4 regions of the Shewanella sp. 2_MG-2023 genome follow, and region 4 is predicted to be linked to each of the others. Evidence: predicted binding sites of a transcription regulator. Region 4 holds the regulator's gene; each other region holds the start of a gene.

Region 1 (4,574 bases), on a different contig from region 4:
TAAGCTGTAAGCTGTAAGCTGTAAGCCATTCAAGTCACAACTGTATGTGATGTTAGCAGTGCAAGTGATATAAGCGATGCAATGAGTTAACACCGTTAGCGCTATTTTTAGGGCACTGTCAGTGATGCTCTGGTCAGTAATAGCGGAGTTTATCCAACTCCTCGCCAGTTATGTAATGAGGTAAAAATTCCGCTTTATTCAGAATATAATAAGAGGCTTTTTGAGCCTCGTGCTTAAGCTTTGTTGCTCGCTAAGGTTTTTGTGACGGCTTTCGTGGAACTTGCTGCGAGCTTGGCTCATCAATTTGAATATATAGCTCTTGGTCTTGATAAGAATAAGGACGATAAGCATTGCCTGAGCAGCTGAAATAGCGATATGGCACGGCAATTGGCAAACAACCAACCGGTAAGGCCTGTAAAATTTGGATCTGTTGCTGCATACGTAACATTTCTTGCCATTGATGATCTTGTTGTACTTGATCTCTAACGGCAAAAGCATCAAAAGGTTCAGAGGCTTTGCGCACCACGACTTTACCTGCATAAGCAGGTGAAACTGACACACTCAATAGCATAGCAGTGATACTCATCATGACGACCAGCTTCATTCGCGTGTTCATAATTCGTATGTTCATAGTGTGACCTTTTAAGGCTTATCTTATTTTCAGTATAACAAAAAAAGCAGAGCTAAATAGCTCTGCTTTTCTAACCTCACTCCAATTTAAATCAAAACTTAACTAGCTGATTTAATTGAAACAAACTCTGGGTAGGCATCTACACCACAATCTGATGCATCCATACCGTTATACTCTTCTTCTTCGGTTACACGGATACCTACAGTCGCTTTAAGGACAAACCATACTGCGAATGAAGCCGCGAATACCCAAGCAAAGATAACTGCTGCGCCGTATAGCTGAGCACCAAAGTTTGCATCAGCATTTGACAATGGAACTAACATTAAGCCTAAGAAACCACATACACCGTGAACAGAAATCGCACCGACTGGGTCATCAATTTTGATACGGTCAAAACCAACAATCGAGAAGATAACAACACCACCAGCGACAATACCTGTAACAGCTGCCATCAATAATGATGGTGATAATGGGTCAGCAGTAATAGCAACAAGACCTGCTAATGCACCATTTAATATCATGGTTAAATCTGCTTTACCCCAAACAATCTTACAAACAATTAACGCTGACACTGCGCCAAATGCTGCTGCTGAGTTAGTGTTAACGAAGATTTTAGCGACTGCTGAAGCATTTTCTGCATCAGAAACCAATAACTGAGAACCACCATTAAATCCAAACCAGCCCATCCATAGAATAAACATACCTAAGGTTGCCATTGGCAAGTTCGAACCAGGAATTGGGTTTACTGAACCGTTTGCACCGTATTTACCTTTACGCGCTCCTAGTAGTAATACACCGGCAATAGCTGCAGCTGCACCCGCCATATGAACAATACCACTACCAGCGAAGTCAACGAAACCTGCAGCAGATAAGAAACCGCCACCCCAAGTCCAGTAACCTTCAATTGGGTAAATAACGGCTGTCAGTACCACAGAGAAAAGTAGGAAAGACCAAAGCTTCATACGTTCAGCAACTGCGCCAGAGACAATTGACATAGCTGTTGCTACGAATACCACTTGGAAAAAGAAGTCAGACTCAAGCGCATGGTCAGCACCATCTGCTTGTGAACCAATTAGCGAACCAAATGATGGCAACCAACCCGCTTCAACATTATCGACATACATGATGTTGTAACCGACTAACAGGTACATCACACACGCAATTGAATATAAACATACGTTTTTAGTTAAAATTTCTGTGGTATTTTTTGAGCGAACTAAACCTGCTTCAAGCATGGCAAAACCTGCTGCCATCCACATAACTAATGCACCTGAGATTAGAAAGTAAAACGTATCTAATGCGAAACGTAACTCAGTGACTGTCGTTCCTAACGCTGCTAACTCTTCCATTTCAGCCCCCTTATAGTGCTTCGTTATCAAGCTCACCCGTACGGATACGGACTGCCTGTTCAAGATCAGTTACGAAAATTTTGCCATCACCAATCTTGCCGGTATGGGCAGCTGTAGTAATTGCTTCAAGTAATACTTCTAAATTTTCTGCTTTAGTGGCAATTTCTAATTTCACTTTAGGAAGAAAATCAACTTGATATTCTGCGCCACGATAAAGTTCAGTGTGCCCTTTTTGACGACCAAAACCTTTTACTTCAGTTACAGTCATTCCTTCAATGCCCATTCCAGCAATTGCTTCTCGGACATCATCTAATTTAAATGGCTTGATGATAGCGCTGACGAGTTTCATCTCGACCTCCAAAAGTGTGATTGTTATATATTTGTTTCCAATTACAATTCAATCATTAGGCCAAACTTATAAACCTCTGTTTTTAAAGGGATATGATAAAAACAATAATATTTATAACGACAAAAACGCACCAACAAAGTGCAGCTCCATTTCAGTGCGCACAAGATTAGCGCAGAGAATTGAGTGCGATGGATTTACTTAAACTTGGTTAAATTGACGAGTTTAGTGGGAGTTTAAAAAGCCAGAATAAGGCGAATGACTAGCGGCAAATAAAAGTGTTAATAAAAGTACCCATAGAATAATAAAGCAATAAATATAAGTGGGTAAAAGATGAGACGGTATAAATATAGTCGGCCCCAATGGCACAAAAAAAGGCCCTCAATTGAGGACCTTTTATCAAATACCTAAGTTAGGTATTTCACTCTTTTCAGTCAAATATAACAATCTAATTCTGTTAATCTAATGACTGATTGTAAAGGTTACAGATTACCTGTTGAAGTGTCTTCAACAGTATCAACAGCCTCTACTGACTCTGTACGTTCTTCAGCCAATAAATCAGCTAATAAGCTGTCTACTTGAGTTTTATCTACCGCATCAGTTTCTGTCGCTTCTTCAGCTGCCACAATAACTTCATCAGCTTCAGCTGCAATATCAGCCTCTAAGCTCGTACCTAAATCAGCTAATAATGCTTCCTGGTCATCAGCTACTTCTTCTAAGCCAGCTTCAAACTCTAACGTGGCTTCAGATTGTGCAGCTTCATCTAATTGAGCCAATGCGGTTTCAGCATCAACTACATTATTAAGCTCTGACACGTCTTCAGCTTCTACAACTTCTTCAACGACAACATCTTTAACTGCTGGTACAGATGCTTCATTTTGAGATGCAGGCTGATTGAATTGAGCCATTAAGTCTTCTGCTAATTCAGGCTTCATAACCACTGCACCTACTGCAGCAGCTAACACAACACCAGCAACAACAAACTTAGTAGAACCCGACTTTTTCTCTTGCGCTTTTTCTGCCGCAGCTTTAGCTGCTAATTGCGCTTGAGGATTAGGCTGAGGCTTAATTTCAAGTTTAGATTTTGGCTTTGAAGCAGCTTCAGTATCATTGCTTTGTACTGGTGCTGATGTTGCAGCAGTACGTTGCTCTTGCGGCGCAGCAGCTTTAGGTTCTGCTTTTAAAACAGGCTCATTCGTTTGAATGTCTGCTTGCAAGTTGTCTCTGATATCAGAAATTGGTTCAGGTTTAACTTCTGGTTTAATCTCAGTTTTGACTTGAGGAGCGTCAACAGCAACATTCGTAATCGGCTCAGCCATTACGTTAACATTACTCACTTTTGCAGCCTGTGCTATCGGCGCCTCTGCAATAGGCGCTTCAGCCTTTGGGGAGGCGTATGCTGGCTCTTCGATAAATGGAGCGTTATATGAAGCAACAGGTTGTTCATCTGCCGCTAATTCAGGTAAAACGCCTTGCTCAGGGCCTTTAGTTCTAGCACCTAAGAATTGACCACCATCATAAATTTCCATTTTATGACTTGAAACATCACCTTCAACTACACCAGAGCTTACGATGACGAGACTGTTACAGTGTAAAGAACCTTTAAACACACCACAAACTCGTAATTCTTGACAGTAAAGCTCACCGTCAATTTCGCCACCTACTTCAATTTTAACTTGGTCTGTTGAACGAATAACACCTTTGACTTGACCAGCAATCAAAGCAGGCCCTTTTACTGTCATTTCCCCATCCAGTGAAGTTTCGGGACCAATAAAAGTCACCCCGTTTCCTTTGTTATTCATACCCAGCAGTATCCTTTTTATTATAAATTTTCGACTTATAGTAAACCAACTAAATTAAAACAACAAATAACATTGCATTTACATGTCATTCACTTTAAAACGAGGCTTATTTAGCTAATTCATTAATAACTTCAGTGTTTCTAAAATATATGTAATAATCCGCTTCGCTAACATAAGCAAACTATTGTTAAGGACTTCAATAGTTGGTTGTATTCAACAAGGACGTAAGATGATTTTATCGGATATATTCTTAGGCGATATTCCTGAGCCTCTGACTAAACAGCTCTGTCAAATTACTGAGCTACTCAAATGTAATACTATCAGCCATGATCCTCTCGACTTTCATTGGCAACAAGCTGATCAGCACAAAAAAATCCTTCTGCATTTTGTTGATGATCCTAAGCAACATATCCCAAATCTATCTGCAGAACTTATCTCTGAAGGCA
Region 2 (4,574 bases), on a different contig from region 4:
GTGTCTCAGCTATTTGCCCTGAATAGGTTTCAACCCACTCGTGGATTTTACTGTTTTTACTGCCTGCACTGGCTTCAAGGCTACCTTTAGCATGAGTAACCCCAGTTGGAGAATGACAAAAATCAACGCCGGTTAATAATACTTGTTCAAACCCCATTTCTATAGCGATTCTGATGGCACTGTTTGTGACTGTTGGTCCGATGGTCAGAATATTATCTGTTTCAATCCAAGGTAACTGATCTCCCAAGAACAATGATTTACCTTGCCATTGAGCAAGAATTCTATGATTGACATGATGTGAATTGATGAACAGGCTTTCTCCTGCTAATTTCATCATGTCACGATTCACTTCAAAGCTCGTATCTTGGGGATCAACTGAAACAATAATATGTGCGGGAATACCAGCTTGGGAGAGTTTTGCTGCAAATCTTGAAACGGTAAAGATAAAGAGTTGTTGATAGTTTTCTTTTATCCACTCTAGGTGTAGATCCAGTGACGGGCCACCACCAATGACAATGGCGGTTTTACCAAGAAACTTATTTTTTAATAATGATGCAGGTAACTGGTTTTCAACCACGTTAAACATCTGCTGTTCAAAAAAAGACTTTTGGTTAAAGTTGGTTTTATGTGAAATAGAGTGTTGATTTATGGTTCGATAAGCTTGGCTGTATAGCGTTGAATACTCCTCTATCACGCCTGATGAAGCTGCTAGTGAAAGAGTCACAGCAATCTGGTCTTTAATAAAGTATAAGTCGTCTTCTGCAGATTCAATATGGTGTGTTAACTCATCAAAACTGATGACTTTTAGGTAATCCTGTTGCTCTGTAGGTATCTCAATGTTGAGCATGTTCATCACTTCTGGTAGTTCAACAAAAATGTATTTACTGCCATCAGTTTTTGGCGCTTCCAGAATGTAATTTACCAATAATCCAGAATCTAAGCCCAGAACAATATGTAGGGTGTCTTTAGCAAAAATATCTTGTTTAAATTTTTGTTTAAACGCAGTTGTCGAATCTACTTTCTCAAAGGTATTACGATTAACACTCGGTAAGTAATATTCGCCAAATTGACTAATTGAAAATTGATTATTAAATACTGAGCTAGATCTTTCCATTGTTTGTAAGCCTTTTCTTTTAGTAGCAAATCGCAAATAAATTTTTAATAATTTAATCTATATATCAGGGTTTTACTTCAGTAAAGTTTATATTAAATTTTAATCACAATATCTTGTACTTGAATATTGCCTGTACTTCCTATCCCTTCTAGCACCGCAGTTGCGCTTTCTTCTGATACTTGCTCAATGGTAACTGTGGCGCGATTTTTCGTTGCGACTGCACGCATTAAGTTGACTCTGTCTGGGATATTTTGCTGCAAGACAATTTGAAAGTTATCACCCATTTTAACGTTATTTTTTCGGCCTAGATTGATGATAATTCTGTTTCCTTGCTTAGCGACGATTTGTCCTAATAATGGACGACAGTTTAGGAGGTTATCAATATCTTGCGTGCTTTGTTGAAATAATTGGTTCATTGATTGTCCGTAAGTCGAACTCCAAAAGCGCTTTGTTGTTGGAGAGACGGTTTCATCTTTATCAAATGCCCATTCTGCTGTAGCGGCGTAGTCTTTACTCCATACTTTTTCGCCGCTAATGCCGTGAAATAATGTAAAGCGTAAATTAATTTGTCGTTGAGGGTAATCACTCCACAGGCCGAACATTGAGCTCTGATTTGGCTCTGTGGAAATATCTAAAATCTCAGGCTGTAAAATATATTGGCTATCAGTAATTTCACCCAGCCAACTTGGGATCCTGTTGCCTCTAAAGTTTATCAATTGATTTTTATGGTCTAGTTTTTCTTCGGCGTGCATATGCGCAAAACTAAACTCTGACATGCTATTAATCACTGTGCCATATTGTTGTGACAGGGCTTGTTCAAAATTGGCTAATTGACCATAGCGCAATTGGGAGCGATCTCGCATGGTAGCTTGTGGAATCATCAGTGCCGCTTTAAGTTGCTGGCTGTGACATTGCTGAACGACCTTCTGTGATTCGAGATTTAGCCTTAATGAGACAGTAATATCAGTTGAGGTGATTATTTCTGATACCACTTCAATATTTTTAGCCTCACCCATGCGTTGTACTTGAAATGCATTTTGAGTCAAGTTGCCTTGATTAATGGTTTGACGACTATTGAAGTTCACTCCAGCTTTTAAGCTGGCATAGTTTAATGCTTGATTTATTGCAGCTTCACGGGCTTTATCAATATTGCCATCGACTATGCTCGCTTGACCTGATACTTCGATTCTTTGTGCAAAAGCGACGTGACTGATACTAGCCAATTGCAGTACAAGCACTGAAAAAAATAATAATTTAATGTTTAAATTCGGCATGTTCAGTTTCACTTTTTACAAAATAATGAAGATATCAGTGCCAACTTAATGACTTTTAGACACCATTTTTATGAGTCTTTATAGCAAAGCAATAATTGTGCCCTTTGTGTATCTGTGGCTTTGATAAGTGTGAACATTTAGAAAAGGCTCATCATGGCTAATTAATAGCGGTTAAATGATAAAGTTTTTAACTTAAGTGCCGATAGGGTTTCAGAGAGTGTGGCTATTAACATTGTTATGAGTGTGATGACGAATATGGTTATTAATAAAGTTAGGCCACTTGATACCCATTGAATGAGTAAGGTTTGTTCACTGGGTTTAAAACCATACTTCTCTAGATAACGCCAATGACAGTGCATGAATTGAGTTAAGGATATAAAGGCTATGCGTCAATTTATTTTATTACCCATCGCTTTATTAATGGCAGCTTGCGCAAGTGAGACGTCAAAGAGTGGCGATGAGTTAACCTATACTGGGCAGCCTACTGACACTAACTCATGGTTTATGTCCGAACCAGAAGCTCAGACGCCAAAAGCATTAAGCTACGATATAGAGAAGGTCGGTTTAGCCCCAAAGTCTCAAGTGAACACCCTTGCAGAAAAAATCGTCAATGAACTGGTATTACAAAATGATAGCCTGCGTTCAGATCAACCTTTATTGGTGACGACACCTGTAAAAATAGATGCTTTTAGTCAAACTGACGCTCTAGGTTTGCAGCTACAACAAGGTTTTGTTGCAGCATTTCATGCTCATGAATTTAATTTAGTTGATATGAATGTGGCTAATGCCATAAGAGCAACAGAACAAGGTGAGTTTATTCTCAGTCGCGATTGGAAGCTATTGCCGTCTGATTTACCCGTGTCCCATGTTGTTGTGTCGACAATGGCTACAACAACACAAGGAGTCGTGTTGAATGCCAGGATTGTTAATGTAACCAATAATCGAGTGGTTTCTGCTGTACAAACTTTTGTTCATACAGACAGTTTACCGGGTTACTTATCACCCTCTAATAAAGTTACCTCAGAAAATGGTTTGCTCTATCGTAATGAGCAATCTGGGGATGGAAAAGTGGCTGTGCTAGGAGAGAAATTATGAAAAAGCTTTTAATGGCAATGATGTCTGTCGCAGCATTATCGTTAGTCGGTTGCTCAAGTAATGATAAATATGTTCAGTGGGAAACAGAGGCGCCTGAGCAGTTTCCAAAATTAACCGCGATAGGTTATGCCCCTCTCGCGACGCAGCCAGCAAAAGAGCAATCTCATAAAGTGTTAATGGCGATGCAAGCGTCAAAAATTGCGGCGTATCGTGAGTTAGCAGAGCAGGTATATGGTCAACAAGTGGATGCTCATAGCCAAATGAGCGAGTGGTTATTAAATAGTGAAACCGTGTCGACTCAGGTTTCTGGCATGATTAAGGGGGCTAAGGTGATTAAAAGCTATCCCGCTGGTGATATGTATGTTACTGAATTAGAGTTAGATTTTGCTCAAGTGTGGAACTTATATCAACAAGACAATCGACCAAGAAAAATCAAAGAAGTCACTTATTTTTAGTGTTTAAATGTTGATTGAGCTATTACAAATAAATACAAGAAAGCCGCTGATGACAGCGGCTTTTTTATGGTTTTATTCATGGGTGCAGAAATTGACGCTTACATTAGGCTTTTAGATTAGAGCCTAATGATGAAATGGTCGACGTTCGCCCTTTGTCATTATAAGTGAGGCTGGTAGCGTTTCGACTCATTTGCATCGCTTGAGAAAAGCGATTTAGACTCGCAATATTCAGTTCAATCAAGCTGGCATTTTGATTATTAATGTCTTTACACTCTTCTAATATTACCTTGGCTTCTTCCACTTTCTGAATCAATACAGTGTCAGTGCTAAGTAATTCTTTATCAGGATGGTTAGCGAGCTTCTGATCATTCTGCTGCAGATTATTGAGACAGGTTACTTTCTCGCGGGCTAAAGCTAAAAGGGTATCTGCATCTTGATCTGTTAACGCTTGCTTTTCTGCAGATACAAGTTTTTTCAGCGACGACAAAGTGCCGTGCTGAAAAGATAACAGCTGTAGTAATTCATTCATAAGTTACTCTTCATAAAATCCACATTACATTTGTAATGCTTGATTAGCCAAGAGTCATTATGAAATTACTCTTGGTCGAAATTTAGTCCGCTCATGTCAGCTTCAAA
Region 3 (4,574 bases), on a different contig from region 4:
GCAACTTCAATCAATGAACAGACATTAAGTTTCCTTCCTAGATTATTAACTACGCTATTTTCGTTGATGTTTCTTGGCCATTGGCTAGTGCAAACCATGATGGATTTTTTTTACACTATGGTGAATATGATCCCTCAGGTGATAGGTTAGTCCTGTGGAAATTTTATTTGAAGAAATCAGTCGAACAATAGCCGCATATGTTTGGCCGTTATTTAGAATATCTTCAATGTTAATGGTTATGGCCGTTTTTGGTGCCAATACCACCCCAGCAAGAGTCCGTTTGTTTTTATCTGTTGCGATTACTGTTGCCGTAGCACCTGTACTTCCAGCACCGGTTGATCCTATCGAGTTGTTCTCATTAAGTGCTGTATTCATTTCTGCGCAGCAAATACTCATAGGTACTGCTATGGGGTTTGTGACAATTTTAGTGATGCAAACCTTTGTACTAACGGGGCAGATTATTGGTATGCAAACCAGTTTAGGTTTTGCCTCTATGGTCGATCCTAGTTCAGGTCAGCAAACACCAGTTGTAGGTAATTTCTTTTTATTACTGGCTACGTTGATTTTTCTCGCCGTTGATGGACATTTGTTGATGTTTAAAATGCTGGTGGCTAGTTTCGATACTATCCCCATTTCAAATCAGGGTTTTAGCATTACTAATTACCGAAAATTAGCAGAGTTTGGTGGTTATATGTTTGGTGCGGCGTTAACGATGTCGATTTCAGCAATCGTCGCATTACTGCTGATTAACTTATCATTTGGTGTGATGACGCGCGCATCGCCTCAACTGAATATTTTTGCCATTGGCTTCCCGGTAACAATGGTAAGCGGGTTATTGATTTTGTGGCTTACATTAGGGCCCATCATGTCTCATTTCGATGAGGTTTGGCTGCGAGGCCAATTATTGATGTGTGATATTTTGCAATTGACCTGTCAAATTGACGGCTCATTAACTCAGTAGGTTACTGATGGCAGAAGATACAGGTCAAGAACGCACAGAGGACCCCACCGCCAAGCGACTGCAACAGTCGCGTGAAAAAGGACAGGTGGCACGCTCTAAAGAGTTAGGTACAGCGGCTGTTTTATTAGCATCAGCTGTAGGGTTCGCAATCGTTGGGCCTAATCTTGCCCGAAGTCTGCACACTATCATGACACAAATATTGACCATGGAGCGGGATCAAATATTTGATACCAACTCAATGTTTCTGGTTTGGGGAGTGGTTGGCAATGAGCTTGCTTTTCCACTCATCAGTTTTATTGCATTTCTCGCCTTAATTGCTTTTATCGGTAATATCATTCTGGGTGGTATGACGTTCTCAGTTAAAGCTTTTATGCCCAAAGGCAGTAAAATGAATCCTGCTAAAGGATTTAAGCGAATGTTTGGTACACAAGCTCTAGTTGAGTTGACCAAGGGCATCGCTAAATTTGCTGTAGTGGCTGTATCAGCCTATTTTTTATTGAGTTTTTACTTCTTTGAGATAATGACTCTCTCGACAGATCATCTACCTGGCAACGTTTACCATGCACTAGAGTTGTTAGTATGGATGTTTATTCTGTTATGTTCTTCAATGCTATTTATTGTGGTGATTGATGTGCCATTTCAAATATGGAATCACAATAAACAATTGAAAATGACCAAGCAAGAAGTCAAAGATGAATACAAAGACACTGAGGGTAAACCTGAAGTAAAAGGTCGAATTAGACAAATGCAGCACGAGATGGCCAACAAAAGGATGATGTCTGAAGTACCAAATGCAGATGTTATTGTGGTTAACCCTGAACATTATGCTGTAGCGGTTAAATACGATGTTAGTCAGTCAGCTGCGCCTTTTTTAATTGCGAAAGGCATCGATGATGTCGCATTTAAAATTCGTGAAATTGCCAGAGAGCACGAAGTACCTATTGTGTCGGCGCCACCTTTAGCACGTGCTATATACCATACGACGAAAATTGACCAACAAGTGCCTGAAGGGTTATTCACTGCAGTCGCACAAATTTTGGCATATGTATTCCAGCTCAAGCAGTATCAAAAAGGTAGGGGCAAGCGACCTAAGCCCGTGCCAATCAATCAACCTATCCCTGATGATTTAAAACACTAAATCGTTTACAAAACCTTCAATTAACCCAGCGGCCCTTTTGAAACTATTCTTTTGGCTTAGTAATTGCATTTTACTGTTGTCAGCGTCAAGAATATTACTATAAAGGTTTCCTACTGATGGATGTAAAAGCAGCATTAGGTCAAGTTAAACAAGTTAGATTAAGTACTTTTAAAGGTATAGGTACGCCATTATTAGTGCTTGCAGCACTCGGTATGGTGGTTTTGCCCATGCCTGCCTTTTTGTTGGACATCTTATTTTCATTCAACATTGCTTTAGCACTCGTTGTACTGCTTGTCGCTATTTATTCTGATAGACCATTAGATTTTGCCGCATTCCCCAGCGTTCTGTTAGTCGCAACGCTACTTAGATTGGCACTCAATGTTGCCTCAACCCGAATCGTGTTATTGGAAGGTCATAACGGTGGTGATGCCGCAGGTAAAGTCATTGAAGCCTTCGGCTCTGTGGTTATTGGTGGTAACTACGCTGTAGGTTTAGTGGTTTTCCTGATTCTTATTATCATCAACTTTGCCGTTGTTACCAAAGGTGCTGGCCGTATTTCTGAAGTGAGCGCCCGTTTTACATTGGATGCCATGCCAGGTAAACAAATGGCAATTGATGCCGATTTAAATGCTGGCACATTAACGCAAGATCAAGCTCGCGTACGCCGCGCTGAAGTGACTAAAGAAGCTGACTTTTACGGTGCGATGGATGGTGCATCAAAATTTGTTAAAGGTGATGCCATTGCGGGTATCATGATTTTGGTGATTAACATTCTCGGTGGTTTTGTGATCGGTATGGTTCAACATGGATTGGATTTTTCCAGTGCTGTTGAAATCTACACTTTATTGACCATTGGTGACGGCTTAGTCGCTCAAATCCCTGGGCTACTGTTATCAATCGCTGCAGCATTGATGGTGACCCGTCAAAATGAATCGGGTGATATGGGCGGCATGATGATAAGCCAGATGTTTGTCAGCCATAAGTCAATGGCGATTGCATCAGGCGTATTGTTTGTCATGGGTATCGTGCCTGGAATGCCTCATTTTGCATTCTTAACGTTCGCTTTTATTACAGCCTTTGCTGCATATATGATTTATAAGCGAAATAATGACAACAAAACCGCAGCGCTTGAGCAAGCGGTTAAAAGCCCAGCAGAAATTAAGGATGCAGAGCCTAAAGAACTCAGCTGGGAAGACGTTCAACATGTCGATACTATCGGGCTTGAAGTAGGTTACCGCCTTATTCCGTTAGTGGATAAAGGTCAAGGTGGTGAGCTTTTAGGTCGTATTAAAGGTGTACGTAAGAAATTATCACAAGAATTAGGTTTCTTAGTACCAGCGGTGCATATTCGCGACAACCTTGATTTATCACCTAACTGTTATCGTATTTCGTTAATGGGAGTAGTGGTTGGAGAGGCTGAAGTTCGCCATGACTGTGAACTCGCGATCAATCCTGGGCAAGTGTATGGCAAGCTTGATGGCATTGAAACAACAGATCCTGCATTTGGATTAGAAGCTGTGTGGATAGCGCCAGAGCAGCGCGAACATGCTCAAACCTTAGGTTATACCGTGGTAGACACGGCAACAGTTGTCGCGACCCATATCAGCCAACTATTGACTAACAATGCGGCTAAATTACTGGGTTATGAAGAAGTACAGCAGTTAATGGATATGTTAGGTAAAAACTCGCCTAAGTTAGTTGATGGCTTTATTCCAGATATTATGCCATTGGGTTCTGTGGTTAAAGTGATGCAAAACCTTCTAAATGAAGGTGTTTCTATCCGTGATTTACGCACAATTGTGCAAACCCTGTTAGAATACGGTACAAAGAGTAATGATACAGAAGTATTAACCGCTGCAGTGCGTATTGCATTGAAGAGAATGATTGTTCAAGAAATATCTGGGCCTGAATTAGAGATACCTGTCATTACATTGGCACCAGAGTTGGAACAGATGTTGCACAAGTCTATGCAGGCGACAGGCGGTGAAGGGCCAAATATCGAACCAGGCCTTGCAGAACGCATGCAGAAGTCATTATTAGACGCTTCTCAGAAGCAAGAAATGGTTGGACAACCAGCCATTTTATTGACATCAGGTATGCTAAGGTCAACGCTGTCACGATTTGTTAAATATACTATCCCGAATTTACGGGTTATTTCTTACCAAGAAATACCTGATGAAAAGCAAATACGCATAGTATCTGCGGTAGGGCAATAGCGATGACTTTCTGTTTGAAAGAGGTGCGTAGTGAAAATTAAACGATTTTTTGCCAAAGACATGCGTTCAGCATTAGCTCAAGTGAAAGAAACCTTGGGATCTGATGCCGTTATTATGTCGAATAAAAAAGTAACGGGTGGAATAGAAATCGTTGCGGCAGTTGACTACGATGAGCCTAAAGCGGACGTTGCTGTAAATTCACCTGTACCTGGTTTTATGAATGTCAGTGATGATCAAGTCTCACTAGGGCAAAATAAGC
Region 4 (4,574 bases):
TTAACGAGCAAGGCTTAGTCCAAAGTCGTGTATCAGCAAAACACATGGAACATTTTCAGCAAACAAATGAAACCTTGTTCACTGAACCTGTTTATCTTGTCTATCCAGAAAATGGTGAAGCTGAGTGGCAATTAACTGCTGATTTAGGCAAGCTTAATAAAGAAACTGGCAAAGTAGTGCTACAAAATAATGTTATTATTGATGCAATAAACATCAATGAACCAGTACAATCTTTGACAACCACTATGTTGGCTCTCGATTTGAACACTATGATCATGACGTCTGACAGACAAATATATGTCACAGGTCAAGATTTTAATATACAAGGCTTAGGCCTTTACGCTGATTTAAATGCCGAAGAATTAGAGCTTTTAAGTCAAGTAGAAGGAACGTATGAAGCAAAGTAATAACCTTACTGTCTCACTACAACATTTTGTAAAGTTGAGCCTAGTTGGAATAAGCCTAATTGGAATGACTGGCGTTAACGCTAAAGAAGGCGATCTACAACAAGAGCTAAAAGTCGCAGCTGTGAGCCAAAAAGCAGACATTAAAAATAACCAAGTTATTTTCTTTGGCCCTGTTAACGTCACCCAAGGCACGATTAACATTAATGCAGATGAATTGCGCGCATTTAGTGAAGAGTCTGGCGGTCAAAAAACCATGGTTGCCACCGGTAATCCGGCTACATTCTCGCAAGAGTTAGATGATGGTCGTATTGGTACAGCCAGTGCCAATGAAATCAGATATGAGCTAGCCAGCAGTATTTTAACCTTAAAAGGTAACGCTAAACTTGATCAAGCAGGTAGCCAAGTTACCGGTAACCTCATCAGTTATAATATTGAAAAACAGCAATTGATCGCTGAAAGTACTGGCGACGGAAAAGACCGAGTCATCACAATTTTCCAGCCTGAAAACTATCCTGATTTAAATGAATCGAAAGACACTTCAGAGCAACCAGATAGCGCCTCATCTGAGCCTGTTTCAACAGAAGAAGTCACAGAGCAAGCACCTGAAGAAACAGTTGAGAAGTTAATTGAAAATCAATCTGATGCCGTTATCGAAAACACTGAAAATGGTTTAGATTCGGCAGCAGCAACTGAATCTGAAACACCTGCAATAGCTAAACCTGCATCAATTGATGAGCAACCAGCTTCAGATGCATTACCTGAAACACCAGCGCTAGAGCAAACTCAATAATGACCCAAATTACCTTAACAGCTGAAAACTTGGCTAAAAGCTACAAAAGTCGCCAAGTGGTCAAAAATGTCAGTCTTACCGTTAAAACAGGTCAAATTGTTGGGCTATTAGGGCCAAATGGTGCAGGTAAAACCACCACCTTTTATATGGTCGTTGGCTTAGTTAAAAGTGATAAAGGCCGCATATTAATTGATTCAGATGATCTCACGGCAGATCCAATGCACCTGCGTGCACGCAAAGGCATTGGTTATTTACCGCAAGAAGCCAGCATTTTTCGCAAGTTAACCGTACACGATAATATTATGGCGGTGTTGCAAACCCGCAAAAGTTTAACGACTGAGCAGCGCATCGAAGAGTTAGAGCACTTATTAGAAGAGTTTAATATTACTCACATTCGCGATAGCCAAGGTATGGCATTATCGGGTGGTGAACGTCGACGTGTTGAAATCGCACGCGCATTAGCGGCAAATCCTAAGTTCATTCTGCTAGATGAGCCTTTTGCCGGTGTCGATCCTATCTCTGTGATAGATATCAAGAAAATTATTCAACAATTAAAAAATCGTGGACTTGGAGTACTCATTACCGACCATAATGTTCGTGAAACGCTTGATGTATGTGAGCGCGCGTATATTGTTAGCCACGGTGATTTAATTGCAGAAGGCACGCCTGCTGAAATCTTAGACAATCAGCAAGTCAGGTCAGTATACTTAGGTGAGCAATTCAAGCTATAGTTAGCATTCTTTAGTGCACAATATGGCATGTCGCGACCAGTATCAGTCCCACTTTTTAGTGCAATGTTCTAGACTGAACTTAAGCCAAGGTTAAGCTTAAGCCTAGAAGCAGTTTAAAAAGGTGCTAGACCCACACAATTGTTAGTCGCGATGATGAAACTCAATTAGGGATAAGCGGTAAATGAAAGCCTCACTCCAACTTAAAATGGGTCAACACCTGACTATGACCCCACAGTTGCAACAAGCCATTCGCTTATTGCAACTTTCCTCATTGGAGCTACAGCAAGAAATTCAACAAGCACTTGACTCAAATCCACTCCTTGAGCTCGAAGATGAGTTTGCTAAAGCAAAAGAACCTGTAAAAGAAAACGCCCAGCAAACCGATACTGATTTTAGTGATAACAGCCAAGTGACTGTTGAAAAAGACACCTCAACCGTAGACACCACTGAATCGTTGACCAAAGAATCCATGCCTGACGAATTACCAATGGATACCACATGGGATGAAGTTTACACAGCATCCCCAAGTTCAGGTTCTGGCGCAGTGGCTCGTGATGACGATATGCCTTTTCAGGGTGAAACCACAGAAGGCTTATATGAGCATTTAGAGTGGCAAAAAAATCTCACCCCTTTTTCTGAAAACGATCTGGTAATTGCTACAGCGATTATCGATGCCGTTGATGAACGTGGTTACTTAACCCAAACAACTGAAGACATATTGCAAGCTTTAGGCCTAGAAGATATTGAACTCGATGAAGTTGAAGCTGTACTCAAACGAGTACAGCATTTTGATCCTGTAGGCGTTGCAGCAAGAGATTTAAGCGAATGCTTGATGATTCAGCTTGGCCAATACCCTAATGAAATACCTTGTATCGATAACGTTAAGCTACTGATTGCAGAACACCTAGACTTAATTGCAGGCCGCGACTTTAGATTATTAATGCGTAAAACCAAGCTTAAAGAAGATGATTTACGCGAAGCGATTCAATTTATTCAAACGCTTAACCCACGTCCAGGGTTACAGATCACTCCTATTAAAGATGAATATGTCATTCCTGATGTGACAGTGTTTAAAAAGAGTGGCCGTTGGGTCGTTGAGTTAAATCCAGATAACATGCCAAAAATTGGTGTGAATCAGCAATATGCAGCAATGGCAAAAGGCTCAGCAAACCAATCAGACAGCCAATTTATCCGTGGTCATTTGCAAGAAGCGAAATGGTTTATCAAAAGTATTGAAAGCCGCAATGAAACCTTATTAAAAGTGGCTAATTGTATTGTGCAATTTCAACAAGGCTTTTTTGAGTTTGGCGAAGAAGCAATGAAGCCAATGGTACTTAATGACATTGCTGAAGCCGTTGAAATGCATGAATCAACCATTTCGCGTGTCACGACACAAAAGTATATGCACACCCCTAGGGGACTTTTTGAACTAAAATATTTCTTCTCAAGCCATGTGAGTACTGATGATGGCGGAGAGTGTTCTTCTACTGCAATTCGTGCCTTTATAAAGAAGCTTGTTGCAGCGGAAAACCAGCAAAAGCCACTTAGCGATAGTAAAATGGCGACGCTATTGGCAGAACAAGGGATCAATGTTGCTCGGCGTACGATCGCCAAATATCGTGAAGCAATGCTCATCCCTCCCTCAAACCAACGCAAAAGCCTATAAGCCTTTGTTATTGGAGGATGATCTATGCAAATTAACCTGACTGGGCACCATGTGGAAATTACTCAATCTTTACGTGAGTATGTACAAACTAAGTTTTCAAAGCTTGAACGACACTTCGAACAGATCAATAATGTTCACGTTGTGCTCAATGTTCAAAAGCTGCAACAAATTGCAGAGGCAAAATTACACCTCAAAGGAGGTGAAGTTTTTGCGGTATCACAGAACGCTGATATGTATGTTGCAATTGACGCCCTGATCGACAAATTAGATCGTCAGGTAATTAAACACAAAGAGAAGTTAATTAAACACTAACGATGGAACTTCGCACCATTCTGCAGCCGGCGTGCACTACCTGCGCCACGCCGGGCAGTAAGAAAAAAGTACTGGAACTTATCAGCGATTTAATGGCTGCCCAGTACCCAACCCTATCTTCACAGGCTATTTTTGAAAGTTTAATAGCACGTGAAAAAATGGGTAGTACAGGTATAGGAAATGGCATTGCGATTCCTCATGGTCGATTAACTGATATCGAAGAACCGATAGCAATTTTGATCAAGTGTGAAGAAGGCATTGAGTTTGATGCTATCGACAAGAAACCCGTGGATATATTATTTGCGCTGTTAGTTCCTTCTGATCAATGCCAACAGCATTTAAGTACGCTGTCGAGTATGGCTGAAAAACTGAGCGATAAATTAATCCTTAAGCGACTTCGAAAGAGTCATGACGCTACAGAACTTTATCAGGTTATAACTGCATGAAACTTGTCATCGTATCAGGACGATCAGGCTCAGGTAAATCAGTAGCACTAAGGGTATTAGAAGATTTAGGTTATTACTGTGTTGATAACCTACCTTTACCACTTATTGGTAGTTTACTTGAACAGCTCAAAGGCAATAACGACCTTGTCGCGATTAGCGTCGACGTTCGTAATATTGAAGAGCAAGGCAAAGTGCTAGAAGAGCAGATAGCCTTGCTTTCTG

The links. Region 4 encodes sigma-54, which starts transcription at its own class of promoters, with help from an activator protein. Its sites were predicted from a motif close to GTTGGCACGNNNNTNGNNT; they were not measured.
Region 1: Q4600_RS08615 (P-II family nitrogen regulator) is a predicted target of sigma-54. The motif match lies at 2,376-2,394, and genes of this name have one in related genera.
Region 2: Q4600_RS14800 (flagellar assembly protein T N-terminal domain-containing protein) is a predicted target of sigma-54. The motif match lies at 2,475-2,493, and genes of this name have one in related genera.
Region 3: flhA (flagellar biosynthesis protein FlhA) is a predicted target of sigma-54. The motif match lies at 2,150-2,168, and genes of this name have one in related genera.

What each region holds. Positions count from the first base shown of each region.
Region 1 covers NZ_JAUOSO010000007.1:52-4,625, forward strand. The annotation lists gene Q4600_RS08605 (hypothetical protein) at 251-631, opposite strand; gene Q4600_RS08610 (ammonium transporter) at 730-1,980, opposite strand; gene Q4600_RS08615 (P-II family nitrogen regulator) at 1,991-2,329, opposite strand; gene Q4600_RS08620 (polymer-forming cytoskeletal protein) at 2,809-4,128, opposite strand; gene Q4600_RS08625 (response regulator transcription factor) at 4,358-4,574, shown strand, end outside.
Region 2 covers NZ_JAUOSO010000014.1:106,324-110,897, reverse strand. The annotation lists gene Q4600_RS14805 (6-hydroxymethylpterin diphosphokinase MptE-like protein) at 1-1,114, opposite strand, end outside; gene Q4600_RS14800 (flagellar assembly protein T N-terminal domain-containing protein) at 1,207-2,388, opposite strand; gene Q4600_RS14795 (FlgO family outer membrane protein) at 2,773-3,483, shown strand; gene Q4600_RS14790 (LPP20 family lipoprotein) at 3,480-3,938, shown strand; gene Q4600_RS14785 (flagella synthesis protein FlgN) at 4,042-4,467, opposite strand; gene flgM (flagellar biosynthesis anti-sigma factor FlgM) at 4,533-4,574, opposite strand, start outside.
Region 3 covers NZ_JAUOSO010000014.1:66,341-70,914, reverse strand. The annotation lists gene fliQ (flagellar biosynthesis protein FliQ) at 1-150, shown strand, start outside; gene fliR (flagellar biosynthetic protein FliR) at 155-961, shown strand; gene flhB (flagellar biosynthesis protein FlhB) at 969-2,099, shown strand; gene flhA (flagellar biosynthesis protein FlhA) at 2,216-4,315, shown strand; gene flhF (flagellar biosynthesis protein FlhF) at 4,346-4,574, shown strand, end outside.
Region 4 covers NZ_JAUOSO010000023.1:55,020-59,593, forward strand. The annotation lists gene lptC (LPS export ABC transporter periplasmic protein LptC) at 1-407, shown strand, start outside; partial or broken gene lptA (lipopolysaccharide transport periplasmic protein LptA) at 394-924, shown strand; gene lptB (LPS export ABC transporter ATP-binding protein) at 1,197-1,928, shown strand; gene Q4600_RS19090 (RNA polymerase factor sigma-54) at 2,110-3,594, shown strand; gene hpf (ribosome hibernation promoting factor) at 3,619-3,906, shown strand; gene ptsN (PTS IIA-like nitrogen regulatory protein PtsN) at 3,909-4,352, shown strand; gene rapZ (RNase adapter RapZ) at 4,349-4,574, shown strand, end outside.